3 regions of the Paraburkholderia sp. GAS41 genome follow, and region 3 is predicted to be linked to each of the others. Evidence: riboswitches for the same ligand, from Rfam matches in the RefSeq annotation. Region 3 holds a riboswitch; each other region holds the start of a gene.
The links. A riboswitch is a leader RNA that binds a small molecule or an ion and turns the genes downstream of it on or off. The one in region 3 is predicted to bind cobalamin.
Positions count from the first base shown of each region.

Region 1 (10,539 bases), on a different contig from region 3:
CACGTAGTCCACGCTGGCGAGCGGATGCTCGCGGTTCACGACCAGCACCTGTTCGTAGTCGAACACCGGTTCGAAGCGCAAGCCCGGTTTGTAGAGCGGATCCGGCGTCACGAGTAGATCGATTTCGTAGCCGAACAGGGCGCCAATACCGCCAAACTGGAATTTCTGTTTGACGTCGACATCCACGTCCGGCCAGCGCGCGAGATACGGCGAGACCACCTTGAGTAGCCACTGATAACAGGGATGGCATTCCATGCCAATGCGCAGTGCGCCCCGTTCGCCTTGTGCGTACTGATGCAGCCGCTCCTCGGCGAGATCCAGTTGTGGCAGCACGCGATTGGCCACCGCGAGCAGGTATTCGCCGGACTGGGTCAAGCGCAGACTGCGGCCCTCGCGCAACCAGATATCCGTGCCGAGCTGCTGCTCCAGTTTCTTCATGGAGTGGCTCAGCGCGGATTGCGTCACGCACAGGATGTCAGCCGCTGCGGTCAGCGAGCCGTACCTGTCCACTGCCTGGACGATAGCCAGATGAATTCTCTCAAGCATGGTTGAGTATGAATAAAACTAATGGTTTGGTGAATTATCACCATTTTACTTCATCAATCGCCGTGGCTAGGATGCAGCATCCGCAACCTGACCGAAGCAAGGCGACACCATGGCAACAACACACAATCTCGGCTTCCCACGTATCGGCACGAAGCGCGAACTGAAATTCGCGCTCGAGTCTTACTGGAAAGGGGAGTCCTCGCTCGGCGAACTGAAGGCGCTCGGCGCCCACCTGCGTCAGCGCCACTGGGCGCATCAGGCTGACCTGGGTCTGGCTGCCGTGGGCGACTTCGCCTTCTACGACCAGGTGCTGGACATGAGCTTCACGCTCGGCAACCTGCCGGAACGCGTGCAAGGTTTTCACGGCGATCCCCTCGACAACGCCTTTCGCGTCGCCCGCGGCCGCTCGGCGAAGGATGCCGGGAGCCACGCCGCATGCTGCGGCGGCGTCGCGGCCGGCGAGATGACGAAGTGGTTCGACACGAACTATCACTACATCGTCCCCGAGTTCAGCGCGAGCACGGAATTCAGCCTGGATGCGTCGCGTCTGCTGGAACAGCTGGATGAGGCGCGGGCGCAAGGCGTCAAGGCCAAGCCGGTGATCGTCGGTCCGGTGACGTATCTGGCGCTCGGCAAGGCCAAAGACGACTCCGACAAGCTGGCGCTGTTGCCGCGCCTGCTGCCCGTCTATGCGGAATTGCTGGCCACGCTGGCGGCGCACGGCGTTGAATGGGTTCAGATCGACGAGCCGATGCTCGTGACCGAACTATCGCGCGAATGGCACCAAGCCTATGTCACGGCCTACGAAGCACTCGCCAACGGTAAGGTGAAGCTGTTGCTGGCGACGTACTTCGGGCAGTTGCTGGGCAATCTGCCGCTGGTCTGCAAGCTGCCGGTGCAGGGCCTGCATCTGGATGCGATCAATGCCCGCATTGAAGTGGATGCGGTAATTGCCCAACTGCCCAAAGACCGCGTCCTGTCGCTGGGCGTCATCAACGGTCGCAACATCTGGAAGACTGACCTCGCGAGCGTGCTCGACTGGCTCGAACCGGCTGCGCGGCAACTGGGCGAACGCCTGTGGATCGCACCGTCGTGCTCACTGCTGCACGTGCCGGTGGATCTCGACAGTGAGCAGAAGCTGGATGCGGAAGTCCGTTCGTGGCTCGCGTTCGCGTTGCAAAAACTGGGCGAACTGCAGGTGCTGGCGACGGCGTTGAACGAGGGCCGCGACGCCGTCAAGGCAGAACTGGCTGTGAACAGCGCCGCCATTGCGGCGCGTCGTGTGTCGCCGCGCGTGAACAACCCGGCGGTCAAAGCCGCTCTCGGAAAGATCAATACGGCCTTGGGTCAACGCAAGAACGTCTATCCGATCCGCGCCGACAAGCAGGCCGCGCTGCTAAAGCTGCCGCCTTACCCGACCACGACCATCGGCTCGTTCCCACAGACCGGCGCCATCCGTCATGCCCGCAGTCAGTTCAAGAGCGGTGCACTGGATGAAGCCGGGTACAAGGCCGCGATGTGCGCCGAGATCGAACGCAGCGTGCGCGAGCAGGAAGCGCTGGGCCTCGACGTGCTGGTGCATGGTGAAGCCGAGCGTAACGACATGGTCGAATATTTCGGCGAGCAGCTCGATGGTTATGCGTTCAGCCAGTTCGGCTGGGTGCAGTCCTATGGCTCGCGTTGCGTGAAACCGCCCATCCTGTTCGGCGACATCAGCCGCCCAAAGGCGATGACGGTGGAATGGATCAGGTACGCTCAGTCGCTGACCCGCAAACCGATGAAAGGCATGCTGACCGGCCCCGTTACGATCCTCAACTGGTCGTTCGTGCGCGACGACCAGCCGCGCTCGGTTTCGTGCTACCAGCTTGCGCTGGCGATCCGCGAAGAAGTACTGGACCTGGAGAAGGCAGGTGTGCGCGTCATCCAGATCGACGAGGCCGCCTTGCGTGAAGGCCTGCCGTTGCGGCAGTCGCAATGGCAGGAATACCTCGACTGGGCCGTCGCGTCGTTCCGTATCACCGCCAATGGTGTGGACGACGAAACGCAGATTCACACGCATATGTGCTATTCGGAGTTCAACGACATCATCGCGTCGATCGCCGATATGGACGCCGACGTCATCACGATCGAAACCTCGCGCTCGGACATGGAACTGCTAGACGCGTTCGATCACTTCAACTACCCGAATGAAATCGGACCGGGTGTGTACGACATTCACTCGCCGAATATCCCCAGCGAGGAACACATCGTTGAACTGATGAAGAAAGCCGCAGAACGCATCCCCCTGCAACGGCTGTGGGTGAATCCGGACTGTGGTCTGAAGACGCGTCAATGGGAAGAAGTCATTCCGGCGTTGACGAACATGGTTGCCGCTGCCAGAACGTTGCGCGCTTCTGTCTAAGGCGCCCCGTAGCGCCTGCGGCAAGCAAAGCCGGCCACCTGTGCGTGGCCGGTTGTCGTTCGTGCGCCCGCTTCGCGCTGCGAAACGTCGTGAGGGAGTAGCATGGTCACGCGCAAGCCCAAGGGACGATGCTCGTTGGGCGTCATGCGCGCTGGGACTGCAACCATCGTTCTACCTTCGCTACGACGTGGCATGGAGCAAAGCATGGCCTATCGCAACTATCACAAGCGCAAGATCGCCGATCGGGATCTGCACCCTGAAACTCAGATGATGTCGTATGGTTACGATCCCTTTCTCTCGGAAGGGTCCGTTAAGCCGCCGGTTTTTTTGACCTCGACATTCGCGTTTCGCACGGCCGAAGACGGCGCCGAGTTCTTCGATATGGTGTCGGGCCGCAAGCCTTCACCGGAGGGCGAAAGCGCGGGCCTCGTGTATAGCCGCTTCAATCACCCGAATCTGGAAATTGTCGAAGACCGTCTTGCGCTGCTCGACGGCTCCGAGTCCGCGGTGGTGACTTCGAGCGGGATGTCCGCGATTGCCGCGATTTTGCTGGCATTCCTGCGGCCCGGCGATTGTGTGGTTCAGTCTGTACCGCTCTACGGTGGCACCGAAACGCTGATTGCCAAGTTCTTGCCCGAGTGGGGCATTCGCTCGCAGGTGATCGAGGATGGGCTGTCGGTGGAGGCGATTCACGATGCGCTCGAAGCGGCAGCGCAAAAGGGCCCGGTGCGGATGTGCTACATCGAGACCCCGGCCAACCCGACGGATGCCCTGTTCGATATGGAAGGCTTGCGGCGTGAGATCGATGGATTCGAAACGCGTCACGGCTATCGCCCGCTTTCGGTGTGCGACAACACGCTGCTGGGTCCGCTGTATCAGAAGCCGGTGAAGCAGGGCATCGACATGTGCGTGTATTCACTGACGAAGTACATTGGCGGCCACAGCGATCTGGTGGCAGGCGGCGTCACCGGCAACCGCAACCTGGTGACGAAAGTCCGCTCGATCCGCAGCATGCTCGGCTCGCAACTCGATCCGCATTCCTCATGGATGATTACGCGTTCCATGGAGACGCTCGTGCTGCGGATGGAGCAGGCCGCGCGCAGCGGCAGCGCCGTCGCGCGATGGCTCGCGAGCAATCCTTATCATCCTGTGAAGGTCTTGCACCCGGAGCTGATCGAGGACCCTACCTATCAGGCGGTCTATCGGCGTCAATGCACGGGGCCGGGCTCGACGTTCGCATTCGTTCTCGACGGCGGCCGCGAGCAGGCGTTCAAACTCATCAATGGTCTGTCGTTGTTCAAGTCCGCCGTGAGTCTTGGCGGCACGGAGTCGCTGATCTGTCACCCCGCCTCGACGACGCATTCCGGCGTGCCCGCTGAAGCGCGTGCGAAGGCGGGTGTGTCGGAGGGGTTGATTCGGGTGTCCGTGGGACTGGAGCATCCGGACGATCTGATCGCCGACCTGTCGTACGCGCTGGAACACTGCTGAGGCGAGACGTGAAACGCCAGACGTGAGCGAAGCAAGATGAAACGCCCGCTGCGTGGCGGGCGTTTCACGAGGATGCTACAGATGGTTCGGCATCCGTACGAGGGAAGGGCGCAACCGAGTCAGCGGTTGCAACGCCTGACACCTCAGAGGTAAGCCGACTTGCCGATCATCCGGTCTGTCGATGCCGCGCGTTGGGCACGCTCGGCGAGCGCGCCGAACAGCAAACCGATCGTCGTCCACAAGATCACCTGCATGCCGATCGCCGCAACCCTGAATTTCCACAGCAGGACTGCGGGGAACGCGGCCGGCACCTCGTTGATCACGGGCAGCGCCAGCTGCACGGCACCGATGATCACGACAAAGACGAGGCCCGCTACGATCGACGCATTCCATTGGCCCAGGTGGGCAATGGCGTGCTTGCGTACCTTGAGCGAAAACACCATCGTGGCAATTGAAATGGCGATCATGAGGAAGAACAGCCCGGTGCGCATGCCGATCGTCTCAGGGTCGCCCACTGACGGTGGATTGGCCGGGTATTTGATGTTCGGTACGATCACGAGGGTGATGAAGGCCGCGAGCGCGAGCCACGCGGACAGCGGACGTGCGGGCAGTTTACTGACGCGGCCGAACGTGTAGGCGAACGTCAGTGCAAACAGTCCGCCGACGGCGGCGCTAAACGACACCACACCGGTCAATAGACCCAGCCCGGCTTGCGTATGCCGGCTGACGATTTCGGGCTCAGGCGGCTCGCCCTTTGCCGCATCGGCCTTGGCCTCGAAGGAAATGGCCTGATCGACCTGGGGTTCGCCGACCAGCTTGGCGAAACTAAACGTGAGGAGTCCCGCGGCCACGCCCGCAAGCATGCCGCGTACCAGCAATTTGCCGACCATGTTGGACTCCGCGTTAGTGGCAGGGGAAGCCAAGCAGGTGGCGGCCGTCGTGGACGAATTCGTGGACGTACATGCCGGGTACGAGCGATGTCGCACCCTCTTCGGCACCGACGAAATAAATGGCGAGCAGCATGATCAGGCCACCAAAGATAATCCATGGCATCAGTTCACGCAGCGGAATGGGAGTAGGCTCGGCGGCCGGATTAAAGACAGCGTCAGTCATGATTGACTTTCTCCAGGGGTTACGCGCCCCAATAGTGGATTGTAGAAGTGGCGCGGAGCTCGGGTCTGGCTTTCGGTTCGTACATGGACCGCTTACAGTGGCGCGACCGCGCCGGGCTTACACCGGCTTCCGTGCTCCGCGCCAGAGCACATTCTACGCGCTAAACTTTGCCGGTCGGGGAAATGCAAGCTGGTGTTTGCCCGATCGATATGGCTTTCAGACTGGACTTTGCCGGTCGGGGAAACGCAAGCTGTCATTTCCCCAATCTGTATGGCTTTCAAACGAAAGGAAAAATTGGTGTGCAGCAGCATGGCTTTCAACTGAAAGGACTCGATGAATACGCGTGTTTTACTGGTCAGCCACGCAGCGACTTCCGCGATGCGTCAGGGCAGGTTCCCCGCTGGCGAGTCACTGGACGCACGGGGTGTGGCGGAGGTCATGGCCTGGCGGGAGCATCTGGCCGTAGCCGAAGACGCGATGTCGTTCAGTAGTCCTGCGGCCTGCGCGCGTGATACTGCGCGGGCGTTCGGCATCGAGCCACGGGTCGCGTCTGAACTCGCGGACCTGGACTATGGGCAATGGCGCGGCCGGCGGCTTGCGGATATCGCGGACGAAACACCACATGAACTGGCAGCATGGACTCGCGATCCCAATGCGGCTCCGCATGGCGGCGAATCCTTCGTCCAGCTTCTCGCGCGGGTTGGCAGATGGCTCGATGCGTTGGACCCGACGGCGAGTGTGGTCGCTGTTACACATGCCTCAGTCATCCGTGCCGCTCTGATCCATGCACTGCGCGCGCCCGCGCTGTCATTTTCTCGCATTGAGATCGCGCCACTCTCCGTTGTCGAATTGCGGCGTTCGACTCGCGGATGGACATGGTGGCCGGCGCAGTCATGATGGCGCGTGTCGATTCCGTTCGCTATACGTGACACAAACGTGAGCGCTGGAAAAAAATATACTGGTTGACTGCGCGAACGAGGTACCACGTAATGTCGTCGTGCCCACGCAGCGCGTCGCCTCCAGCAATACGTAATCCCGGTTCAGCAAAGAACAGTTCCCGGCAGCCAATCGCGTTGAGCGATGGGTGACGGAGAAGGCGTAGCGGCGTGGATGAGAGTGTTTCGTCGGAAGAAGGCGCTCACATGGCGGAAATGGACGAGGTCGGTAGCAACAGGTGCCCTGATACAGCGGCCAATCTGTCCGAATTGGACGAGGCCGTGGCGTATCGACGAGAAGTCGTCGTGATCGAAACACTCGCTGCGTTTGCGGCCTTGCGTCAGCCGTGGAATGCGCTTGCTGCGGTGGCCGACAATGGCTCGCCGTGTTTGACATTCGAATACTGCGAACTGGCGGCCAGCCGTGTCATTGCCATGGGCGGTGTGGTGAATGTCGCGCTCGTATGGCGTGACAACGTGTTGCTGTCCTTGTGGCCCGTTTCGATCGTTCGCAAGGGCGTGCTGCGAGTCGCGAAGGCGCTGACCTGCGGCAGCGATGAAGAATACGGTGGGCCGCTCCTCGACGGAAACGCAGACGCAATCCGTGAACGCTATGCGGTCGCGCTGGCAAGCGTGATGCAGGTCAATGCGGATGTTCTCGAGATCGGCATGGTTCAAGTGGACGGCCCGCTGGAAGCTTCGCTCGAGTGCATACCTCAGTCCTGGGTGTTGGCCCGGCTACCGGCACGGTGGCGCGGCCTCGACGGCTATTCGATTCGCCTCAATGAATTTCCCAGCTACGACGACTTCCTGGCGACGCTGCCCAAGGCCCTCCGTTCGAGTCTGCGCTATAACCGCAAACGGCTCGAAGCGAAGGGCGCGCTGGAAATTGGCTGGAGCACGACAGTCGCCGACGCCGAGTCGGTGCTGACATGGCTCTTCGCGAACAAACGAAAATGGGCAGTCGATCGCGGCGTCGACACGCCTTATCTGATGGACGATCGGGTACGCGACTTCTTCATTGGGATGGCGTCGCGGCTTGACCTGAAGACGACGCCGCTGGTTGCCTTCGTGAAGATGGACGGCGTTCCGGTCGCGGCATCCGTGAACCTGGTCGGCGCGAAATCGGTCGAGTACTTCATTACCACGTATGAAGAGGCGTTCAGCACCTATTCCGTCGGTGCCTTGCTGGTTGACTTCATGGTCCGATGGTCGCACGCGCATGGCCGCGATTTCGATTTTCGGCCTCTGCACGGCGACTACAAAGCGCGCTGGGCGAACCAGCAGACCTGGCACGAGAAACGTTTGATCGTGCTCGGCGCGCGTGGCCGGCTCGTCGAACTGCCGTTACTGTTCGCTCTGGCCGCACGCGTGAAACGCAAGCTCCATGCGCTTATTGCGAACCGGCTGCAAAACCGATTAAAGGGACCGAGCACGCCCTGAAGCCCGCGCTCATCGCTCCCTCCTCCCCGTCCTCACATCCTCGCAGCGAACGATAGACCGTCGCGGCTCGATGCCTCATCTGTTTGAAACCGCACATCCGGTCAGTGGCTGGTGTGTGCGCGAGCGTACACACCAGGGTTGACGCTCTGCGGGTGAATTGACGATGATGTAGGCGACGAGAAAGGCAATCGAATTAAACCGACAAGGTGTTTGCAGGGTCGAAACACACTGGCTCTGTCGTATTTGCTTGTCCCTTTTTGAGCAATCAGCGTCAGTCGGGACCACAACAACGGACTTCGCCGCACGCTTTGGTCCGCCAGATTCAACGCGTTATGACCTTCCCCGCGCCTCGCCGCCATCAAGCGGCGCGGGAAACTTGCGTCCGCGTTTTGGCGATTACGGTTTTGAGCTTGATGAATCGAAGGGGAACACCGCAATGGACAGTCAGCTTGCGCTTGACCAGATCAATCAGCGTGCCTGGAACTCGCGTGATGCATCGCGCGAGTTTCTGCGCAGCGAGTCGTGGATCGACCCCGGGGAGAAAGCCGCGTTCGAACAGATCGCCGACGAGTGTCGCGACCAGCCGCTGCTCGACATCGGCATCGGCGCCGGGCGCACCATTCCTTTGATGATGCAACTCTCGTCCAATTACACCGGCATCGACTACACAGCCAAATTGCTTGACCACGCCCGTACGCGCTACCCGAATCTGAATCTGCACCATATGGATGCGCGGGATATGATGGCCTTGCAAACCGACGCCTTTGCGCTGACGGCTTTCAGTTGCAACGGCATCGATTGTGTCAATTACGAAGATCGTGTTTTGATCCTGAGAGAAATGTTCCGGGTGACCCGGCCCGGCGGTCTGGTCTGGTTTTCAAGCCACAATCGCGACGGCGCCGGGTTCCAGGACAGCGTCCTGAAGCTGCTGCCGCGCTTTACGCCCAACCCGTTGCGATACGGTTGGCGGACCCTGCGCGCGATCCGCAAACTTCCGCTAGCCTGCTACAACTACACGCGGCATGCGCGTTTTCATCGTAATTACGAAGGGTATTCGATCAAAACAGCGGCGGCCCATTTCTTCGGCATTCTGATTATCTACACCACATTGGCCGAACAACGGCGTCAGTTGGAGTCACTTGGGTTTGTGGTCGAGGCGGTTTACGGATGCGGTGATGGCAAGCGTATCGGTGAGGACGCGCGAACCAGCGACGCGACGTGGTTGCACTTCATCGCGCGCAAGCCTGCGCATCCGGTGGCGTGAGGGCTTGCGCGCAAACGTGTCCGGCTGCAGGTCACGCCATGCACTGCGGCTGAAGAAATCGTCAGCTCGCGGGGCTCAATTTGTCCTGCGTGTGCGTTTCGAAATCCGTGGCGGCATGGCGCTCATGTAATTGATCTGAAAGCTCGCCAAACGTGCGGTTGACCTTTCGTCCGCGCTGCACGGCCGGACGTGCACCGATCGTAGCGGCCCAACGCTGGACGTGCGCATAGTCCTGCACGGAGAGGAATTCGCCGCCTTCGTAGAGCCAGCCTTTTACGAGGCCGCCGTACCAGGGCCAAATCGCCATGTCGGCAATCGTGTACTCGCTGCCGGCGATGTATTCGTTATCGGCCAGCTGCTTGTCGAGAACGTCGAGCTGACGCTTGACCTCCATCGCAAACCGGTCGATCGCATATTCGATTTTGCTAGGGGCGTACGCATAGAAATGGCCGAAACCGCCGCCCAGATACGGCGCGCTGCCCATCTGCCAGAACAGCCATGAGAGGCACTCGGCGCGAGCGGCGGCCTCCGTCGGCAGAAAAGCGCCGAATTTTTCGGCGAGATACAGCAAAATCGAGCCGGATTCGAATACCCGAATCGGCTTGGCGCCGCTACGATCCAGCAGCGCGGGGATCTTGGAGTTGGGGTTGACGTCCACGAAGCCGCTGCCGAACTGTTCGCCGTCGCCGATTTTAATCAGCCAGGCGTCGTATTCCGCGCCGCTGTGCCCTTGCGCCAGCAGTTCTTCGAGCATCACCGTGACCTTGACACCGTTAGGTGTCGCGAGCGAATAGAGCTGCAGGGGATGGATGCCGATCGGCAATGCCTTGTCGTGCGTCGGCCCCGCGATCGGGCGGTTGATGCTCGCGAACCGGCCACCGTTGTCCTTGTTCCAGGTCCAGACCTTCGGCGGCTCGTAGTCGGTCGTACTCATGCTTCACGCTCCTTGCGTCCTTGCATCGTGGGAATAGGCGTTCCGCAGCGAGATTAGCAAATTGACGGAGAACCTGCTGACGGGCTGCAAACCCGTTGGTACCTCGCAGTGCCGTGGGCCGTCACAGCGGCGTGGGCAGTTTTTTGCTCACTAGCGACCACAAAAAACATCATTTCGCGATTCCTCGGCTCTGCTCAGAATGTGACTCACACCAGAGTCGCATTTCAGGAGGAGCCAGCGATGACAGCTGAAAAAACGTCAATTGATACGCTCGTTGTAGGTGCCGGCCAGGCCGGCGTCGCCATGAGCGAACATCTCAGCACACTCGGGGTGCCGCACCTCGTCCTCGAACGCGACCGTATTGCTGAACGCTGGCGCACCGGGCGGTGGGATTCGCTGGTTGCCAACGGTCCGG
Region 1 is NZ_JBNDMK010000013.1:106,988-117,526, reverse strand. It holds gene P3T43_RS19140 (LysR family transcriptional regulator) at 1-546, opposite strand, end outside; gene metE (5-methyltetrahydropteroyltriglutamate--homocysteine S-methyltransferase) at 656-2,947, shown strand; gene P3T43_RS19130 (cystathionine gamma-synthase family protein) at 3,152-4,435, shown strand; gene P3T43_RS19125 (CbtA family protein) at 4,579-5,325, opposite strand; gene P3T43_RS19120 (CbtB domain-containing protein) at 5,339-5,548, opposite strand; adenosylcobalamin (AdoCbl) riboswitch at 5,579-5,706, opposite strand; gene P3T43_RS19115 (histidine phosphatase family protein) at 5,882-6,445, shown strand; gene P3T43_RS19110 (GNAT family N-acetyltransferase) at 6,655-7,926, shown strand; gene P3T43_RS19105 (class I SAM-dependent methyltransferase) at 8,303-9,190, shown strand; gene yghU (glutathione-dependent disulfide-bond oxidoreductase) at 9,252-10,124, opposite strand; gene P3T43_RS19095 (flavin-containing monooxygenase) at 10,365-10,539, shown strand, end outside.
Region 1: it holds a riboswitch for cobalamin, as region 3 does, so the genes downstream of both, P3T43_RS19120 (CbtB domain-containing protein) here and P3T43_RS29320 (TonB-dependent receptor domain-containing protein) in region 3, are expected to answer to the same signal.

Region 2 (10,539 bases), on a different contig from region 3:
CGTGGTGTATCCGGTGTGGAACTGGCGGCGCCTCGAAATGACCATGGCGTATCTGCGTCAGGAACTGCAGCGGCTCGCGGATGAACCGCATCTGCTGCCCGAAACGCCGCAGCGCCACGGCGAATTCGGCGGCGACGTGCTGGAGCAGCAGATGGCGCTGATGGCGCAGGCCGCGCAGCGGGTGCAGGACATGAAACGCTTCGTCTGGGACAGTCTCGACAGCGTGCCCGAGCCGATTCTGGTGAGCGACGTGCGCGGCATCGTACTGATTGCCAACCACGCGGCCATTGCACACTTCGAGCGGCTGGGTTCGGTCATGCCGCAAGGCCGGCTGATGCGCGAGGTCCTCGGCGACCTGGCGTTCGTGAAGACGATCGATGCCGGCAGCGAGGGCGACGCGGACCACGACACGCGGGCGCGCACGCACTGGCCGGCGATTCTCGATCCGGCGCGGCGCGAATTCGCGGGACTGATGGCGCAAGGCATCGAAGTGCGCGACCTGGCCGAGCGCGATCATCTGCTGCGCTATGCCATGTGTACCAACGAAGAAGGCGAAGTGACGGGCTGGATTGCGGGTCTTGTCGACGTGTCGGCGTTGCACGCGGCCGAGCGGCTGCGCGAGGACGCGTTGCGGCTGCTGTCGCATGATATGCGTTCGCCGCAGGCGTCGATTCTGGCGCTGGTGGAGATCGAGCGGGCTCGGATCGAGTCGGACCACGTGCATGAGTTGCTCGAACGCATCGCCCGGTACGCGCGACGCGCGCTCACCCTCGCCGACGATTTCGTGCAACTGGCGCGCGCCGAGTCGCAAGCCTATGTGCTCGAACCCGTCAGCCTGAGCGAACTGATGATCGACGCCAGCGACGAAGTCTGGCCGCAGGCGCACGCCAAGCAGATCGGGCTGGCGACCGAGGCCGAAACCGACGACGGCTACTGGATCTGCGCGGACCGTTCGCTGATGACGCGGGCACTCGTCAACATCATGAACAACGCGGTCAAGTACAGCCCGCCCGCGTCGCGGATCAGCTGCACGATTGGACCGGCGAGCGGCCTGCCGGCGCGCGTGCAATGTACGATTCGCGACCAGGGCTATGGGATTCCGCTGGAACAGCAGAGCCGGCTGTTTCAGCGGTTCCGGCGCTTTCACGAGACCGAGCAGCCCGATACCGGCGGCGCGGGCCTTGGCATGGCCTTCGTCAAAACGGTTGTGACGCGGCACGGAGGTGATGTGCAGGTGGTCAGCGCATCGGGCCAGGGGACGGCCTTCACCGTATGGCTGCCGGCGCTCGACGACACACAGCCTGGGCCCGCGTGATGGGCATCCTGCATTTTCTGGAAGTGAGAACACGATGAAAGCCATGCTGATATGCGCTGCGCTGACGGCAGCGAGCCTGACCTTAAGCTTGACCGGGTGTGCGGGCGTCAGCACCGACGTCCGGGCGGCGCCAGCCGATACCCGGATGCAAGGGGAACACAGCTATGCGCTGGTCCGTTCACCGTTGCAGGACGGTCTGCCGGATCATATGGAATACGAAACATTGATCCGCGCCGAACTCGTTAAATACGATTTTGCCGATGTGGCCCGGGAGCGTGCGCATTATCTGTTGTCGATTGCTTACGACACGCGGCTTGCAGCGATCAAGGTTAAATCGGCGGATTGCGCGCAGCAAGGCTGCAGCGGCGGTGGTGAAGGCGCCTTCTCGCTGTTTGGCCGCCACGCGTATCAGCATTCGTTGACGTTGCGTTTCTTCGAGCAGACTAGCGGCAGCGAGGTCTACACGGTGAGTGCCGTGAGCGAGGATCACGACGCGGATCCGCTGCACGCGATTCCATATCTGGTGAAGAGCGCGCTGGCGCAGTTTCCCTTCGCGGATCACGCTGACTGGCGCGTGAAACTGCGCGCCGATGCGGCGGACGGCAGCCCGAAAGTGGTGTCGATGAAGCCGGTTCAGCCCTGATTGTTCGCGCGGCGTGCATCCACGGCCCCGCGCAGCGGATCATTCCGGCGTGTCGTTCTCAGGCCAGCGGTTTTCGAACACACAATCGCCAAGTGGCACGCGGCTCGCCCAGCGCTCGGTTTCGAGCATTGGCTCCGCATAGAACTGGTCGACATGACCCAGGCACAGGATCGCCACCGGACGCGCGCCTTCCGGCATATGCAGCAGATTGCGCACAGCATCCACGTCGAACAGGGACACCCAGCCCATGCCGAGACCTTCGGCGCGCGCGGCCAGCCACATGTTCTGGATCGCACAGGCCACCGAGGCGAGATCCATCTCCGGCAACGTGCGGCGCCCGAAGATGTGCTTCTCGCGGCCGTCCATCAGAGCCATCACGAGGAGTTCGCCGCACTCCAGCATGCCTTCGACCTTGAGTTTCATGAACTCGTCGCGCCGTTTGCCGAGCGCGTCGGCGGTCGCGAGCCGTTCGCGGTCCACCGTCTCGTGCAAGGCCGCACGCAGCGCCGGATCGGTGATGCGCGCAATGCGCCACGGTTGCATGAAGCCGACGCTCGGCGCATGGTGCGCAGCATCGAGCAGACGTTGCAGCACGACGGGGTCGACAGGGTCGCGCACGAAATGCCGCATGTCGCGCCGCTCGTAGATGGCGCGGTAGACGGCCTCGCGGTCGGAATCGTTAAAACACTTCGCCATGGAACAGGGCGGCCGCGAAGGCCGGGTTGGAAGGCCAGTAGGCGTGCATATAGGTGGCGACGATCGGGCCGGCACGAAATACGGCCTCGCCGGGCGCGTCGGCTTGCGGACGGCTGGCCGTCAGCACCGGCGTGAGCGGCGTCGTCAACTTTGAGTAGTGGTACGTATGACCGGTCATGCCCCCGTGGATGCCGTCGAGCTGTTGCATGCCGAGCGCCGCGAGGCGGGTCTGCATCGTCGCGTGGCCCGGCAGCAGACCGAGCATCGGTGTGGTGACGCCGTGCGTGTCGGTGAGTTGCTCGAGCAGATACAGCATACCGCCACATTCGGCGACGATGGGTTTTCCAGCGGCCACGTGCGCCCGGATTGCATCTGCAGTCACCGTGTTGCGCGCGAGTGTCTGCGCATGCAGTTCGGGATAACCGCCTGGCAGATAGACGGCGTCCACCGCGTCCGGCACAGGCTCGTCCGCAAGCGGTGAGAAGTCGCTGACCTTTGCACCCAACGTTTCGAGTAACGTGACGTTGGCCGGATAGATGAACGAGAACGCTGCATCACGGGCAATCGCGATGTGTTTGCCGTCCAGCAGGCGCGGTGGTTCATGACGGGCCTGCGCGGCAAATTCCACCGGCGGCGGCAATGCTGCCAGCGGCGTTTGCGCGAGCGCCTCCGCGGCACGATCGAGCCGCGCATCGAGATCGTCGATATCGCCCGCCTGGTGCAGGCCGAGATGGCGCTCGGGCAGTTCGATGGCGTCCGCGCTGGCAATATGGCCGGTCCAGCGCAGCCCGGCCGGCAACGCCTCCTGCAGCATCTGCGCGTGGCGCGCCGAGCCGACACGGTTGGCGAACACGCCGTGAAACGGCACCTCCGGCCGGAATCGCGCGAGGCCGAAGGCGACGGCTCCGAAGGTTTGCGCCATCGCCTTGGCGGATATCACTGTGACGACCGGTACGCCGAACGCGGTGGCGAGGTCGGCGCTGCTCGGCGTGCCGTCGTAGAGGCCCATCACGCCTTCAATCAGGATCAGATCCGCCTCGGCTGCCGCCTGTGCAAGCAGTTCGCGGCACGCGGCTGCGCCGACCATCCACAGGTCGAGCGAGAGCACCGGTGCGCCGCTTGCGCGTGCGAGGATCATCGGGTCCAGAAAATCCGGGCCGGTCTTGAAGACGCGCACGCGCCGCCCTTGCCGCCGGTGATAGCGCGCAAGGCCGGCGGTAATCGTGGTTTTGCCCTGACCGGAAGCCGGTGCGCTGATGAACAGGGCGGGACAGGACGGCATGGTTCAGAATTCCACGCCGCGCTGCGCCTTGACATGCTGCTCACGATACGGGTGCTTGACGATGCGCATTTCCGTGACCAGATCGGCCGCTTCGATCAGCGCGTCGGGCGCATGACGCCCCGTAATCACCACATGCAGCATCTCGGGACGCGCGTTCACCACTGCGAGCACTTCGTCGAGTGGCAGGTATTCGTACTTCAGCACGGTATTCAGTTCGTCGAGAATCACCATCTGGTACTCGCCGCTTTCGATCATCCGCCGTGCTTCGTCCCAGCCTTTGCGGGCAGTCGCGATGTCGGCGTCGCGGTTTTGCGTATTCCACGTGTACCCGTCGCCCATGGTAACGAAATCGCATTGGGCGATTTTGCCCAGAAAATCGCGCTCCGACGTGTGCAGTGCGCCCTTGATGAACTGCACGACGCCAAGGCGCATGCCATGCCCCAGTACGCGCACCGCCATGCCGAACGCGGCCGTGGTTTTGCCCTTGCCGGTGCCGGTGTTGACGATCAGCAGGCCTTTTTCGATGGTCGCTTCGGCCTGCTTTTTCTCATGCCCTTCGCGACGCCGCTGGGTCATGCGCAGATGCGATTCGGGATCGGTTTTCATGGAAGGTCCTGTTGATGGTTAAATTCTGTGGTCGGCGACAGCGGACCGGATGCATTCGATGCAATCGCCACGGTGACGCCGTCGAGCACCGTCTTGTTGGCGATGAGCCGGCCGCCGGGCGCGGCGAGCAGGGCGCAGGGTTCGCAGACGCCCTCGATGCCGAGATGCTTGCGGGCCGCAGCGGATGGCGTGGGCGGAGCGGTTACGGTGGCGATTTCGGCGCGGCTGAAGGTCTGCAAAGCTAGCGCATGACGCGCGCAAAATTCGAGCAGGCCGGGCTGCCGGGCTTTGGATTCGATGGTCGCAATGCAGCGAATGGCTTCGAACGGCGCCGTACCCAGGGTCTTCGTGACGGCGGCGAAGATCTGGTCCGCAGAGCTGTGCTGCGTACAACCGACACCGACACTGAGTGTTTTTCCGGTGGCCGAATTCATCCGCTGCCACATATTCCGCATCCTGTTTCCCGTTCAACTGCGCCTGCGCGAGCACGCGGCGGCACCCAACGCGCGCATACGATAGCACAAGGCATGCCCTGGGTCGTAGGCCTGGTTTCCTTGACGCACGGGGCTTGCGAGCCTACACTCCCACGCACTTTGGTGCTCGTATGCGCGTTCCTGCGCATGCAGTTAAACGGGAAACAGGGCGTCCACTTTCACGAGACCGGACCAACCTGTGCTGCCCCCGCAACGGTAAGCGAAGGCATCGCGCAAGCGGTGCAGAGCCGGCTTCAGTGTCTGCGCGCAAGATCGCGCAGGCATGCAACCACTGGGCGAGAAATCACTCGCCCGGGAAGGGGAAGCGGCGCTTTCGCCAGCCCGGATACCGGCCAGAGAAGCAGGGCGACGCCGCGGGGATGCGGCGTGTCGTCCATGATTCATTACCTGTGCGCGCTGCTGTGGCGGCGCCGTTATCCGTCCCCGTGTTTCGTCTGTTCAATTCCCGTGCCCATGAACCGGCCAGTTCTTTCGACGGAATCACCATGCAAAACCCCATGCGCAAAATCCCCGTCACCGTGGTGACAGGCTTCCTCGGCAGCGGCAAAACCACCTTGCTGCGCCATATTCTTCAACACGCAGGCGGCAAGCGCATTGCGGTGATCGTCAACGAGTTCGGCGAACTGGGTATCGACGGCGAGATCCTCAAGGGTTGCGGCATCGGTTGCGACGAACAGGGCAACGAGACCGAAGGTCAACTGTATGAGCTGGCCAACGGCTGCCTCTGCTGCACCGTGCAGGAAGCGTTTTTTCCCGTAATGGAAAAGCTGGTGGAACGCCGCGAGCAGATCGATCACGTGCTGATCGAAACCTCGGGCCTCGCGTTGCCCAAGCCGCTGGTGCAGGCGTTCAACTGGCCGGCCATCAAGAACAGCTTCACGGTGGATGCGGTGGTGACGGTGGTCGACGGTCCGGCGGCAGCCAGCGGCCAGTTCGCCGACAACCCGATCGCCGTGGACGCGCAACGCAAGGCCGATCCGAATCTCGATCACGAGTCGCCGCTGCATGAACTGTTCGAAGATCAGTTGTCCGCAGCAGATCTGGTGATCCTCAACAAGACGGATCTGCTCGACGAAGCGCAGCAAGGCGCAGTCGAAGCGTTGATCCGCGAAGAGATTCCGTCGCAGGTCAAGGTGGTGCGCGCGCATCGTGGCGAACTGGACCTGCACACGCTGCTCGGACTCGAAGCGGCGTCCGAGGCGACGATCCATCTGCGGCACGATCATCATGGCTCGGCAGAAGACGCCGATCATCAACACGACGAGTTCGATTCAGTCGTGGTGGAGGCGCAGGCGCCGTCGCGCGAGGCTGTGATTGCCGCGTTGCAAAGTCTTGTCGAAAGCCACACGATCTATCGCGTGAAAGGCTTTGCCGCACTGCCCGGCGCGCCGATGCGGCTGGTGATTCAGGGCGTGGGGCGCCGCTTCGACAGCTATTTCGACCGCCGCTGGCAAACCGGCGAAACGCAGCGGAGCCGCTTCGTGCTGATCGGCGCGGATCTCGACCGGCCGGTGCTGCAGCGCGCGTTCGACGCCGCCCTGACGAGCATCGCGCAACAGGCGTAACGGATCATGCATCTGCTGCGCACTACGCCGGGTGGCTTCGTCGACGACACGCAGGGCGTCATCCGCATCGATCAGCGGCCCGCCGAGATCGTGGTGCTCAGCTCTGCCGATACCACGCTGTCGCTGCTCGCCAGCGCCGTGCCGCGTTTAGGCGAGGGTTTTCCGAGCGTGCGGCTCGCGAACGTCACTTATCTGCGGCAACCTGCATCGGTCGATTTCTATGTCGAAGACGTGTTGCAGCATGCGCGGGTCGTGGTGGTGGATCACCTGGGCGGCGAAGCGTATTGGCCGTACGGTATCGAACAGGTCGTGGCGCTCGCCGCGCGCAAGCAGCAGGTGCTGGCGATGTTCTCCGGCGATCTGCAGGAAGATCCCAACCTGCTCGCGCGCAGCACCGCGGATGCGGCGTTCTGTCATCAGCTATGGCGCTATCTGCGCGAAGGCGGCGCGCAGAATGCCGAGGCGTTTCTGCGTTGTCTCGCGTGGCGTTCGCTGGGTTGGGGGCACGAGCCGGCGCCGCCGCGCGTGTTGCCGGCGGCCACGCTCTATCATCCTGCGCGCGACCTCCCGACGATCGCCGACTGGCAGGCACGCTGGCGACCCGCCGCGCCGGTCGTCGCAATCCTGTTCTATAAGGCGCATCTGCAGGCCGCCAATACGGCGGTATTCGATGCGCTGATCGAGGCGCTCGATGCACAAGGCCTGAACCCGTTGCCGATTGCGCTGACCTCGCTCAAGGACGCCATGAGCCGCGAGGTCTTGCAGCAGTTGTGCGCGCAACATGATGTCGCACTGGTGCTGAACACAACGGCGTTCGCAGCCACGGCGATTGACGACCCCGAGCCGCTCGCCCTTGCTGGCGACGCGCCCGTGATGCAGGTGATCCTGAGCGGCGGCAATCGTGAGGATTGGGTCAAGGACCACCATGGACTGAATTCGCGCGATATCGTGATGCATATTGCGCTGCCCGAGGTGGATGGCCGCATCATCACGCGGGCGATCAGCTTCAAGGGGCTCGCGTACCGCTGTCCCCACACCGAAGTGGACGTGGTGCGGTATCAGCCCGATCATGAGCGGATCGAGTTTCTCGCGGAGCTGAGCCGCCGCTGGTGCCGCCTGCGCACGCTCGATAACGCTGACAAGACGCTCGCGCTGATCCTCGCGAACTATCCAATGAGCGAAGGGCGCATCGGCAATGGCGTGGGGCTCGATACGCCGGCCTCAGTGGTGGGCATCCTCGCAATGCTGGCCGAGCAGGGTTATCGGGTCGGCGAACTGCCGCCGGACGGCGACGCCTTGCTGCGCAAGCTGACCGAAGGCGTCACCAATGATCCCGTCGTGCGCGATCTGCGTCCCGCCTTGCAGAGCCTCGCGCTCCACGACTACCTCGCCCATTTCGCACGCCTGCCGGCCGTAGCCAGAGAGGCGTTGAACGCGCGTTGGGGGCCGCCGGAGCAGGACCCGACAGTAAGGCGCGGCCGCTTCATGATTTCCGGCTGGCGCTGCGGCCAGGTGTTCGTCGGCATTCAGCCGTCGCGCTCGCGCGAGCAGGGCGATTACGCGAGCTATCACGACGCCGATCTCGTGCCGCCGCATGCCTATCTGGCGTTCTACTTCTGGCTGCGTCACGCCTTGGGAATCGACGCGGTGGTGCACGTCGGCAAGCATGGCAACCTCGAATGGCTGCCGGGCAAAAGTGTGGCGCTGAGCCATGCCTGCTGGCCCGATCTGATTCTAGGGCCGCTGCCGCATCTGTATCCGTTTATCGTCAACGATCCCGGCGAGGGCAGTCAGGCGAAGCGCCGCGCCCAGGCGGTGATTATCGATCACCTGATGCCGCCGCTCACGCGGGCCGAAAGCTATGGTCCACTGCAGGATCTCGAGCGTCAGGTCGACGAGTACTACGAAGCATTGATGGTCGACCCGCGCCGTTCGAAACTGCTCAGACGTACGATCCTTTCGACCATCGTCGAACATCGTCTGCATGACGAACTGAGCCTGAAGGAGCCGGCCGGACAGGATGCCGAAGACGCGCTGCTCACCCGCGTGGATGCCTGGCTGTGCGAGCTGAAAGAAGCGCAGATTCGCGATGGCCTGCATACCTTCGGCCGTTCGCCCGAGGGTGTGCAGCGGCGCGATACCTTGCTGGCGCTGGGCCGCTTTCCAGTTGGCGATGGACGGGGCGGCAACGCGGGTCTGATGGATGCGCTGGCACGCGATCTTCAGATGGATCATCTGTTCGATCCACTTTCCGCGGATTGGGCGGCGGTGTGGGACGGTCCGCGCCCGGCAGTCTTGCAGCAGCTAGGCGACGTAGCGTGGCGACACAACGGCGACACCCGCGAGCGGCTTGAATGGCTTGGCGGCGAAATGCTGGCGGCGATATGCGGCGGTGAGCGTACTGCAGGCGTGAGATTGCCGCCCGCAGGCGCATTGCCGCAAACCGAACTTGTCCTCGAACGCCTGCGCAACGACATCTTGCCGCGCCTCGACGCCTGCGGTCCGGAAGAGATGCGCCAACTCAAACGCGGGCTGGAAGGCCGTTTTGTGCCGGCGGGGCCGAGCGGTTCACCCTCGCGTGGCCGGCCCGATGTCCTGCCCACCGGCCGCAACTTCTACTCGGTCGATACGCGCGCCATTCCCACTCAGGCGGCCTGGGCGCTGGGCCTGAAATCGGCGCAGCATCTGCTTGAACGGCATGTGCAGGAGCATGGAGATTATCCACGGGCGATCGGTCTGTCCGTGTGGGGCACCGCGACCATGCGCACCGGTGGCGACGATATTGCCCAGGCCATGGCACTGCTCGGCGTGCGGCCCCGCTGGGCGCCCGGCAGCCATCGGGTCACGGACTTCGAGATCATGCCAATCGAAGTGTTCGACCGGCCGCGCATCGACGTCACGTTGCGCGTATCGGGCTTCTTCCGCGACGCCTTCGCCAATGTGATGCACCTGTTCGACGCAGCCGTGCAGGCGGTCGCCGAACTCGACGAACCCGAGGACGTCAACCCGGTCCGCGCGCGCGTGATGCGCGAACGCGATACGCTGATGGCGCGCGGCATGGACGCAGCGGAAGCGCGCAGACGCGCCGGCTGGCGCGTTTTCAGCGCGCGGCCGGGCGCTTACGGCGCCGGTCTGCAAGAGATCATCGACACCCGGCAGTGGCAAACCGATGCCGATCTGGCGAACGCCTACCAGGCTTGGGGCGGTTACGTCTACACCCAGAAAAGCGCGGGCGAGGAAGCCCGCCAGGCGTTCGGCACGCGGCTTGCCGCCATGGACGTGGTACTGCAGAATCAGGACAACCGCGAGCACGATCTGCTCGATTCGAACGACTACTACCAGTTTCAGGGCGGCATGGTGGCGGCCGTGCGGCATCTGGCGGGCACCCAGCCGCACGTGTATCACGCGGACCATAGCAATCCGGACACGCCGCGCGTCCGTACGCTGCACGAAGAAATCGCCCGCGTGATCCGCTCGCGCGTGGTCAATCCGAAGTGGCTCGATGGCGTGAAGCGTCATGGCTACAAAGGCGCCGCGGAAATCGCCGCGACGGTCGACTATCTCTACGGCTACGACGCAACGGCGCGCGTGATTGCCGACCATCAATACGCGCTGGTGACCGACGCGTATCTGAATGACCCCGGCACACGCGACTTCCTGCAGCAACACAATCCGCACGCGCTGCATTCGATCTGCGAGCGTCTGCTCGAAGCGATGCAACGGGGACTGTGGCAAGCACCAGGCGACTATCGCGCGCAAGTCGAACAGCATCTGCTCGCGAGCGAGCAGTTCATCGAAGGAACACGATCATGAACGCAGCGAGCAAGGTTCGCGACACGTCGGCGGCGCGGCCCGCCTTTCCGTTTAGCGCGCTGGTCGGGCAAGCGCGTTTGCAGCAGGCTTTGCTGCTTGCCGCGATCGATCCGGGCCTGGGCGGC
Region 2 is NZ_JBNDMK010000008.1:211,674-222,212, forward strand. It holds gene P3T43_RS14240 (CHASE2 domain-containing protein) at 1-1,315, shown strand, start outside; gene P3T43_RS14245 (DUF4136 domain-containing protein) at 1,350-1,958, shown strand; gene bluB (5,6-dimethylbenzimidazole synthase) at 1,998-2,654, opposite strand; gene P3T43_RS14255 (cobyrinate a,c-diamide synthase) at 2,638-3,936, opposite strand; gene cobO (cob(I)yrinic acid a,c-diamide adenosyltransferase) at 3,940-4,542, opposite strand; gene P3T43_RS14265 (cobalamin biosynthesis protein) at 4,539-4,988, opposite strand; cobalamin riboswitch at 5,120-5,387, shown strand; gene cobW (cobalamin biosynthesis protein CobW) at 5,522-6,601, shown strand; gene cobN (cobaltochelatase subunit CobN) at 6,608-10,414, shown strand; gene P3T43_RS14280 (ATP-binding protein) at 10,411-10,539, shown strand, end outside.
Region 2: it holds a riboswitch for cobalamin, as region 3 does, so the genes downstream of both, cobW (cobalamin biosynthesis protein CobW) here and P3T43_RS29320 (TonB-dependent receptor domain-containing protein) in region 3, are expected to answer to the same signal.

Region 3 (10,539 bases):
GCCGTACGAACTGATCGAGGCGGCGCGCGTGGAGGGCGCGAGCGAGTGGGCGATCTATTCGCGCATCGTGCTGCCGCTAGTGCGGCCTGCGCTCGCGGCACTCGGCATTCTCGTCTTCACCTTTGTGTGGAACGACTATTTCTGGGCGCTCTGTCTGACCCAAGGCGATGACGCGGCGCCGATTACCGTGGGCGTCGCGGCGCTCAAGGGGCAATGGACGACCTCGTGGAATCTGGTTTCCGCGGGCTCGGTGCTGGCTGCGCTGCCCTCAGTCGTCATGTTCTTTGCCATGCAGAAGCACTTTGTGACCGGACTCACGTTCGGCGCCACCAAGGGATAGCGGCGCGGGCCGCGACCGCTGCGACCGCAGCGGTCACTACGATCACAACGTCTAGCGGGAGCACCATGCATCTTGGAGTTTGTTACTACCCCGAACAATGGCCGCAGCATCAGTGGGAAAGCGATGCGCGCCGGATGGCGGAACTGGGCATCAGCCGCGTGCGTATCGGCGAATTTGCGTGGAGCAGAATGGAGCCCGAACCGGGACGCTACGAATGGGCGTGGCTCGATCACGCTATCGACGTGCTGGCCAGACACGGTCTGAAGGTTATCCTCGGTACGCCGACTGCGACACCGCCCACGTGGCTGGTCAACCAGCATCCCGAGATCCTGCCGGTCGACAAGGACGGCCTCACGTTCAATCTCGGCTCGCGACGTCACTACGACATTTCGAGCGAGATCTATCGCGAGCATTGCGCGCGGATCGTGACGCAGATGGTGCAACGCTATGGCACGCATCCCGCGGTGATTGCCTGGCAGACCGACAACGAACTGGGTTGCCACGACACGTCGCCAAGCTTCACGGAGGCGGCGCGCAAGCGTTTCGGCTCATGGCTGGCAGCACGCTACGGCGAAGTGGAGCGGCTGAACACGGCCTGGGGCAATGTGTTCTGGAGCATGGAGTACCGCAGCTTCGAGGAAATCGGGTTGCCGAACCGCACGCCCACCGATGCGAATCCGAGCCACTGGCTCGACTTCCGGCGTTTCACGTCGAGCGAAGTGGCGAGCTTCCATGGTTTGCAGGGCGAACTGATTCGCGAGCATGCACCGGGGCGCGACCTGTTGCATAACTTCATGGGCTTTTTCACGAGCTTCGATCACTACGAATTCGCCGAAAGCGGACTGGACGTGGCCGCCTGGGACAGCTATCCGCTGCCGCGCACGGAAGTCCTGTGGTTCGACGACGCGGACAAGCACCGTTGGGCACGCACCGGACATCCGGACATTCCGGCCTTCAACCACGATCTGTACCGGGGTGTCGGCAAGGGACGCATGTGGGTGATGGAGCAGCAGGTGGGGCCGGTCAACTGGGCGCCTTACAACCCGGTGCCGAAGGCAGGCATGGCGCGTCTCTGGACGTGGGAAGCGTTTGCGCACGGCGCCGAGCTGGTGTCGTATTTCCGCTGGCGTCAGGCGCCGTTCGCGCAGGAGCAGATGCATTCGGGCATCAACGCGCCGGATGACAAGCTGACCGCCGGCGGCTACGAGATCGCGCGGGTGGCGGGTGAGCTGGAGAACTTCGACCAGGATGCGGCGGCGAAGGCTAGGTCGCGCGCGCCAGTGGCGCTGCTGTTCGACTATCCGGCAGACTGGATCGTGCAGATCCAGCGCCATGGCGCCGATTTCGATTATCAGCGTCTCGTGTTCGAGTGGTACTCGTGCCTGCGCGAAATGGGCGTGGATGTGGACATGTTGCCGGCGACTGCCGATCTGAGCGGCTACCGGCTGGTGGTCGCACCGTCGTTGCCGGTCGTGCCGGACACGCTGGTCGCACAGATCCAGGCCGGTCACGCCCACTGGCTATTCGGGCCGAGGACGGGTTCGAAGACCGCGGACTTCACGATCCCCGCCACGCTGCCGCCTGGCCCGCTGCAGGCCGTTCTGGACGTGCGGGTGTCGCAAAGCGAATCGTTGCGCCCGTCGCTACGCCCGGCGGTGTCGTTCGACGGGGTGAGCGGACACGGTCGAAGCTGGCGCGATCATATCGAAGCGGGGCGCGGTGTCGAAGTCATGGCGGCGTTCGACGATGGTGTGCCGGCCGTCGTGCAAGCCGGACGCGTGCGCATGACGACCTCGTGTTTCGACCCGGCGTTGCAGCGTGCGGTGCTGGAACGCTGCGTGCGCGATGCCGGAGTTGAAGTGCTGACGCTGCCGGAGGGCGCCCGTTTGCGCCGCCGCGGCAAGGTGCGCTTCGCCTTCAACTATGGCGAGACGACGTGGCGTGTGCAGGCGCCGGTAGGGGCGCATTTTGTGCTGGGGGGCGCCGAAGTCGGACCCTGCGACATCGCTGCGTGGATCGAAATGCGCTGACGCCGGCAGCGGGCGCGCTAACGCGATCCAGCAAGCTTTGGCATACTGCCGGTTCACCCGTGCGTCGTGCCGGCCACCTTCCGGGGAGGTCGGCACGCGTGCCATTGCCGACAGCTAGCTACATCCACTGAGCGGATTCCCCGTCCGAGTGTATGCAGTCAGCATGACCTCATCGATGAACTACTCCCGGCTCGTCAGTCTCACGCGCATCCCGTCCTTCATGTCGCTGGCGGGCGCGACGCTGATGCTCGGGGTCGCCATGTCGTTCACCGCGCCGTACCTGTCGCTGTTCGGTGTGGAGCGAGCCGGCATGACACCGCTCAAGCTCGGGCTGTTCATGACGCTGATTGCGGCGAGTGGGGTGGCGGCGAGCGGCTGGGCCGGCAAATGGTCCGATCGCCACGGTCATCACCGTACGCTGCTGCTGGCGGCGCTGGGCGCAGCGGCGCTCGGATTTCTGTTGCTGTGTTTCGTGCGCGATTACCGCGCGCTTCTCATCATTGGGATCGCGTTTCTCGGCGCGGGCGGTTCGGCCCTGTCGCTGGTGTTTTCGTTCGGCCGCGCGGCGTTGCCCGTGACGAGCGAGTCCGAACGGACCTTTGCCACCGCAACGCTGCGCACGGTGCTGTCGGTGGCGTGGGTATTCGGGCCCTCCGTGGGTGCGCTGGTGCTGGCCGGGATCGGCTTCTATGGGCTGTTTCTGTTCGCGGCGGCGTGCTTCGTCGCATCGGGCGTCATCATCTGGCGCATGCACGAGGCGCCGGTCGAGGACTTGCCCGAGGTGCCGGACCACGTGCCCGGTGATCCGGCATCATCGCTGGAAGTCACCACGGTCGAACCCGAGACGCCGGTCAAGCCGGATTTCGTTCACCCGGTCGCGTCGTCGCGCGTGATCTGGCGCTCGGTGCTGGCGTTGACGCTGATCGGCCTCGCCGCCAACGCGACCATGATCGTGTTGCCGCTCTATGTCGTGCGCGGTCTGCACGGCTCGAGCATCGACGTATCCATCATGCTCGGATTGGGCGCCTTCCTCGAAATTCCGATGATGCTGGCGCTCGGCGCCCGCGGTGCGACGCTCAACAAACTGCGCTGGCTTGCAGCGTGCGCCGGCGTGCATATGCTGTATTTCATCTGCGTGGCCGCGGTGGGTTCCGTGTCGTTGCTGATTCCGATGCAGGCGCTCAACGCCTTCGTGGTGGCGGTGACGTCGTGTCTTGGCATGACTTACGTGCAGGATCTGATGCCGCGCACGCCCGGGGCGGCCACGGCATTGTTCTTCAACTCGTCGCGGGTCGGCTCGATTCTGTCGGGCGTGCTATCGGGGTTGCTGGTCGCGGGTGTCGGCTATCGGGGCACCTTCCTGTTTTGCGGCTGTCTCGCGCTGGTGGCACTGATCCTGTTCGCAGATCCACCGTGGCGGCGCTGGGCGCGCTACGTTCAGGAGCGCTGGCCGAGCCGCTAGGCGTCCGGCATTGGGCTCGATCTGAACGGGGAAGATGACGCTGGCTCGTACGTGCAAGCCGCGACATCAGCCTCACAAGAGCCTCATGGGCTCGCGGTAGCAAGATCTGCAAAACTGATCGATTTTGCTTCGCACGCCTGCGTGAATGCGGCATCGTAGCTCGTAAAGAAAACCACCCGCTGCTTGCCCAACTCTTTAAACAGATCGACCAGCACTGCGCGCGCGGCGGCATCGAGCCCGCCGGCAGGTTCATCGGCAATGACGACAGTGGGCGCGCCAACCGAAGTCGCCGTGAGGAACATTTTCTTGCGCGTGCCGAACGACATCTGCTCGAAGCGTTTCTCAAGATGCGACGTCAGGCCAAAGCGCTTTGCCAGTTCGAGCGTGTATGGCTCGAGCGTCGCATTTCTTTGCGCAGCCACGCGTTCGAGAAACTCACGCCCGGTTTCGAGCGGAAACGTCAGGCAGTCTTCGGGTATGTAGGTGAGGGCGGATTTCGCCGCGTGCGGAATGGTACGCAGCGAATGGCCGCCAATCCAGACCTCGCCCGCGTCTGGTTCGATCTCTCCGGCGAGAACGGCGAGCAAGGTGGACTTGCCGCTACCGCTTTCGTCGTTCAGCGCAACGCAGCCCGTGCTGGCGCTGTAATGCAATCCGTAAAAGACAGTGCGTTCGCCGTAGCGTTTGCACAGGTTGTCGAATCTAAGCATGGTTCATCCGTTTTCTCAGACTGACAAGTTTACATTCCTTCGACGGTGAAGACGTGCTGATCGCGCTGCATGGGCGTTCTGCCGTGTCTAATCCCTCCCACGCCAGGCCAGAAAAAATTCAACCGGCATCGGATCACCCGTAAAATACCGCCCGTACGACTCGTGGAAGCTGGTGAAAATCCAGCGCGGTCGCGCCACTGTGACCGGTTGCAGCCTGAACCGGAAGTCAGACCTCGGCGTCGTATCCCTCTTCCGACTTTGGGGCGCGTAATCCCCTGGAGATATCTGCATGACCGACCTTGTCTGTGAGCCGGACTTCCAGCTAGACCCCTATTCCGCCGATGGCTCCGCTTCGTGTCCCGTTGCGAGTCTGCGTTGCGCGTTTCTATTGGCGCTTGCATCGGCGCGCGAGCACGCAGGTCGCTAAGGTGCGCTAATCAGGCGGCCCGCGAGATGATGGTGCCGCCCACACTCCGCTGCGGTTAGCGCTGCCCCGGTTTCGCAAAAGAAAGCATTTTGTAATGACATGCATCGGACTTCGAACCATTGCGTTCGCGTGCGCAGCATGTCATCCATTCTTCTAATAATCAGGTTGTCCCTTATGAAGTTCCGTCGTTTGATCATCACTTCGGCTCTGACCGTTTCGGCGTGCCAGCTTGCGCATGCCGCGGACGACGTGTCGTTACCGCAGCCGGATCAACAGGCTGCGGCAGCCACCACGCTGCCGAATATTCTCGTCACCGGCGACACCCAGCACCTGCCGCAATCGTTCGATCAGCGCTACGCCTCGACGCAGGTTCTCACGCGTGCGGATCTGGCCCGGCTGTCTCCCATCGACCCCAGTATCACGCAGGCCCTCGCCACGCTGCCGGGCGTCACGATTACGCAAAACGGCGGGCCGGGTTCGTTGGCCGGCGTCAGTATCCGAGGTTCATCGGCGAATCAGGTCGCGGTGTTCATCGATGGTATCCGCGTCGGTTCCGCGACCACCGGCCAGGTCGAGTGGGCGGATCTGCCGACCTCCGCGTTCGATCGTGTCGAAGTCATTTCGGGCCCTGCGGCCGCGTCATTCGGTGCCGACGCCATGGGCGGCGTGGTGCAACTGTTCACGAACCACGCGTCGAATCAGCCGAACCAGACCACGATTTCCGCTGGCGGCGGCTCGAACAAGACCTTCGACACGCAGGTGCGCACGTCGGGCGCGATCCCGTCCACCGGTCCGCTCGCGGCATTGTCCGGTCTGACGTACTCGCTGGGCCTGCACGACTACAACACCGCGGGCATCGACGCGACCGCGCCATGGGCCTATGGCCACGAGGATGGCCGTAATCCGTACCACGCGCAGAACGTGGACGCACGCCTCGGCTATGCACACGATAACTGGTCGATCTCCACGTTTGCGCTGTACCACAAGTCTGATCTCTCGTATGACGATGCGGGCGGCGACGACCGGCAACTCGATCATCAGCTGACGACGGGCGTGGCATTCCACCTGGACATCACGCCGTTCACCCAGTTCGACCAGTCAGTCGGCTACGCGAACGATCGTCAGTTCCTGTATACGAACACTCCGGGCATCCCGACCGACGAAATCGATTCGACGCGTTTGAGCACGTCGACTTCGCTGACCCATCAGGAGCACGGTTTGAGTCTTTTCAACCTGCCGCTGTCCGGCGAAACGAAGCTCGCGTACGACTTCTCACGCGAACAAGCCTTCCTGCCCGTCGACATTCCCACAGGCGTTCCGACCCGCAACGATTCCGCCGTTTCACTGCATCAATCGGCGACGTTAGGTGATTTGACCGTGTTCCTCGCGGGGCGTCACGAGATTGTCGAGGGGCAGTCGGTCAATACGGGCAATGTCGCGGTAGCTTGTGCAATCACGCCGATTTATACGGCGCGGCTCTCGTACGGCAACGCATTCCGTCTGCCGACTTTCGACGATCTGTACTATCCGGGCTACGCGAATCCGAACCTGCTGCCCGAGCGCAGCGATACGGTCGAGGCAGCACTGGACGCCACCACGTCGTTCGGTACCTTCACGGCCGCTATCTATGACACGCGTGTCCACGATCTCATCACGTACGACTCGGTGACATTTCTACCAGTGAACGTAGGCCGGGCGCACATTCAGGGCATCGACCTCTCGTACAAGGGCACGCTCGGCAACTCGACGCCCGTCAGTCTCGCGGTCGGCATTCTGAATCCGCAGGACGTCACGGACCAGACGTGGCTGAATCGCCGCCCGCGTCAAACGGTCAGCCTGAGCGTCGACCACGTGTGGGACGAGTTCCATTTGCACGCGCTTAGCACGGGGGTGTCGTTGCTCTATGGCGGCTCGACGTTCGACGACCAGGCGAACTCCATCTACCTGCCGTCGTACACAACGGTCGGGCTGCGTGCGGCGTACAAGATCAATTCACATCTCACGCTATCTGCAAACCTGTCGAATCTGTTCAACCGGCAATACGTGACGGCATACGGGTACAACTCGTTGGGACGGACGGCATTCGGTAAGATTTCCTACACGTTCTAAGCAAGCCTGGCCGCAAGCGATCGATCGCTTGCGGCCAGCCCGTCAACCCTACGCGCGAATTTCTCGCGCGCTATCTTTAGCCCTTGCGGAACAGCGGTGCGCCCCACGGTGCGCCCGTCGTGCCGCCGTCGACCACGATTTCCGCCGCGGTGGTTCCCGACGCGTCATCTGAGGCGAGGAACAAGAAGGCTTTGGCCACTTCTTCAGGCGTGGCGAAACGCGCGAGCGGGATCGCCGCCCCAAGCGCTTCTTCGGTGGCATCGAGGGTTGCGCCGACGCGTGCGCCCCGTGTCCAGATCGGCGTGCGTGTGCCACCCGGGATCACCGTGTTTACACGAATACCGCGCGTGACGAGTTCGGATGCAAACACCTTCGCCATGCCGGTTACGCCGGCCTTGGTGGCGGAATACGCGGCTGAGCCCGGAGAACCGAGTTCACGCATGACCGAGCCGTTCAGGACGATCGAACCACCGGCGCTCATCAGCGGCAGCGCGCCTTGAACAGTGAGAAAAACCGCGGTGAGGTTGGTGCGCAGAATCGCCTCGAACGCGGCGGCGGTCGTGCCGCCGAGCGGCGTGGGACCGGAAATGCCCGCGTTGGCGAAGACTACGTCGAGCGAGCCGTAGGCCTCCTGAATCTGCTTGAACATCGAATCGATGGCGAGCGGATCGTCGAGATCCACCGCGATGCCAAGAGCCTTTTCACCCAGTTCAGCCACTGCGCTGTCCAGCTTCGCGCGATCGCGCCCCGTAACCACGACTCGCGCACCTTCCGCGATCAAAAGTTGTGCCGCCGCGAAGCCAATACCGCTGTTGCCGCCCGTTACAAGCGCCGTTTTTTCAGTAAAACGCATCGTCCTTCTCCTGTGTAGTACGCCGCGAGAGCGCGTTTAGAGCCGCGGCTCCTCGCTTTGTGAGACCTGTTACGCGGCGCTGAAGCGCAGCCGCATCCGAACCATCACGAGCACTGCCAACATCCGGTCAATCTGTATGTTGATCGTCATGCACATTTTCAGTATTATGCTCGTCATGCAGATTGTCAAGCGTCACGGAGAAAAAAATGGGCTATTCGCAGGCACAAAAGGCTGAGAGCCGGCAGCGAGTTCTGGAAAATGCGTCGCGGCAGATTCGCGAGCACGGCATCGAGGCGCTCGGTGTGGCCGACTGCATGCGCAGCGCGGGGCTCACGCATGGGGCGTTCTATGGGCACTTCGCATCGCGCGATGCGTTGATCGTAGAGGCGCTCGAATATGCGCTGAAGCGAAGCCGCGAGCGCATCGTGGCGCACGAGGCCGATAACGGGGAGCCTGGCGGGACACCGCTGCGGTTCATCGCGGAGATGTTCCTGAACGAGCGCCACATGGAGAATCCAGGCGAGGGGTGTGCGCTGTGCGCATTAGCCGGCGAGGCGCGGCATGCGAGCGCCGATGTGCGGGCGCTGTTGACGCGGTATCTGCATGACCTCACGGCGCGTGTTGCTGAGGCCACGTCGAGCGGCGACGAGAAGGCGGCACTGGGTATCGTCGCGACGATTGTTGGCGCCATCACGCTCGCGCGCGCGGTAGATGACGACGCGCTCGCTAAATCGATTCTCGCGTCATCGCTCGCGCTGGTGATGACGCAGGATGATGCAGGTCGTTAGGCCGCCGTCTTACGACTCGCAAGCCATGCCTGGGTGCGCGAGGCAATGTAATCCGCGTACTCGGCGCGGGTCTTCAAGACCGGCATCTGATGAAACGTGCCGCCGTTCGTGTCGGGCACGGGCAGGCGCGATACCAGATCCGCGTGGACCTGTTGCAGATGCGACGGCAGTTCCGCCGTCGCGGCGTGGATGCCGCCCGATTGCGGCACGCTCACCGAAGCGAGCGGATCGTCGCTACGCGGCGTCGTGAGCGTCAGCACCTCGCCCACGTCAGGCGCGGCTGCGTCGCGAGCCGTGAGAGCGGGCAGGTTCCAGCGCGTCTCGACCGTCTTCAGGATCGAGGTGTGATCGAGCGGCATGGTGCCTTCCGGAACGCGGAACACCGTGCCCGGTGCGATCAATGGCGAAACCAGCACGGTAGGTACGCGCAGCCCGAAACGCTTGAAGTCGAACCCGAACTCGCCCGCCGAATGATCCGGCGGCACGGCACCGAGAGGCGGGGCGACATGGTCGTAGCAGCCGCCATGCTCGTCGTACGTGATGATCAACAGCGTCTTGTTCCACTGCGCCTCGTTGCTGCGTAAGGCGTAGTACACGTCGTGGATCAACTGTTCGCCCAAGGCGACATCGTAGTTGGGGTGCTGGCTGTTGCCGGTGGACTCCCAACTCGGTTCGAGAAACGTGTAGGCCGGCAGCGTGCCGTTTTGTGCCGCGCTCTGGAAGTCGGTGAAGAGACCAAAGTGGTCGTCCGACGCGTTCGTCGTATCCGGGAAGTTCAGCCGCGTGAGCGGGGGCTGGTCGTATCCGTAGATGATCCAGCTCTGATCGTGCTGCGACAGCAAGCCGAAAATACTCGGTGAGGTATAGGTTCGGGTCTTGTCGTCCATGTGCCCCTGGCTCGTTGCCGCGCAGACAAAAGCGCGATTCGGCAGCGTCTCGGTAGGCACTGAACTGAACCACTGGTCGCACACCGCGTAGCCACGCGCCAGTCCTGAGAGCACCGGTAACATCGCCGGCGTGTACATGCCCATGATGTTCGAGGCCACGGTACCTGGCAGCACTGACCAACTGGGTTCTTTCGATTCCCAGCCGAGCGTGTAGACGTAGTCGGTGACGAAACCCTGGTTGGTGGCAACAGGCGGCGAGGGCGCATTGATGGTGCCGAACAACTGCGAATTCGTTGCGCTATAGCCTTCGCCGGGATCGGCGCCGGGCTGAAAATACGCGTTGCTGTCGCTCGCCTGAATCGCGTAGACCTTCACGGCTTCGCCATTCGCGGCGGGGTTGGATTCAGTGCCGGTTAGTCCGTCGAAACTCTGGCCTGAAGGCGATTGATTCTGCTGATCCGCGTAGAGGAAACCGAGCATGTGATCGAACGATCGGTTCTCCAGCATCAGGACCACTACATGCTCAATCGCGGCAAGCTGGTTAGCCATGAATTCTCCCTCGTCGATCTCGTTGCGGCGGACGGACTGCATGGCGCGGCGCGCGTTGCAGGGAACGCAGGCTCAGGCACGGTACGACATCGCGCTAGGCGTGCATGCGTCCCGAGGCTTCGACCTTGGCAGTTGCGACGGGTTCGACCCAACATTCGTCAGGGCTTGCAAGGCCAAAGCGCCGCACGAGTTCATGACCCTTTGATGTCACGCGGTAAAATTTTTGGCCGGATTCCGCGGCTACGACTTCAACCAGATGTGCATGTTGAAGGGGCAATACGTCGAGATCGGCCCGCACGCTGCGCTCCGGCGAGCGATACAGCACGAACAGGGTAGCTATCTCGTGATGACTGAGAAGGTTTGTCATGGGAGGCGTCAATTGCG
Region 3 is NZ_JBNDMK010000027.1:95,641-106,179, reverse strand. It holds gene P3T43_RS29340 (carbohydrate ABC transporter permease) at 1-340, shown strand, start outside; gene P3T43_RS29335 (beta-galactosidase) at 406-2,370, shown strand; gene P3T43_RS29330 (sugar efflux transporter) at 2,546-3,832, shown strand; gene P3T43_RS29325 (ABC transporter ATP-binding protein) at 3,916-4,542, opposite strand; adenosylcobalamin (AdoCbl) riboswitch at 4,697-4,786, shown strand; gene P3T43_RS29320 (TonB-dependent receptor domain-containing protein) at 5,144-7,078, shown strand; gene P3T43_RS29315 (SDR family NAD(P)-dependent oxidoreductase) at 7,155-7,931, opposite strand; gene P3T43_RS29310 (TetR/AcrR family transcriptional regulator) at 8,138-8,719, shown strand; gene P3T43_RS29305 (alkaline phosphatase family protein) at 8,716-10,197, opposite strand; gene P3T43_RS29300 (hypothetical protein) at 10,250-10,522, opposite strand.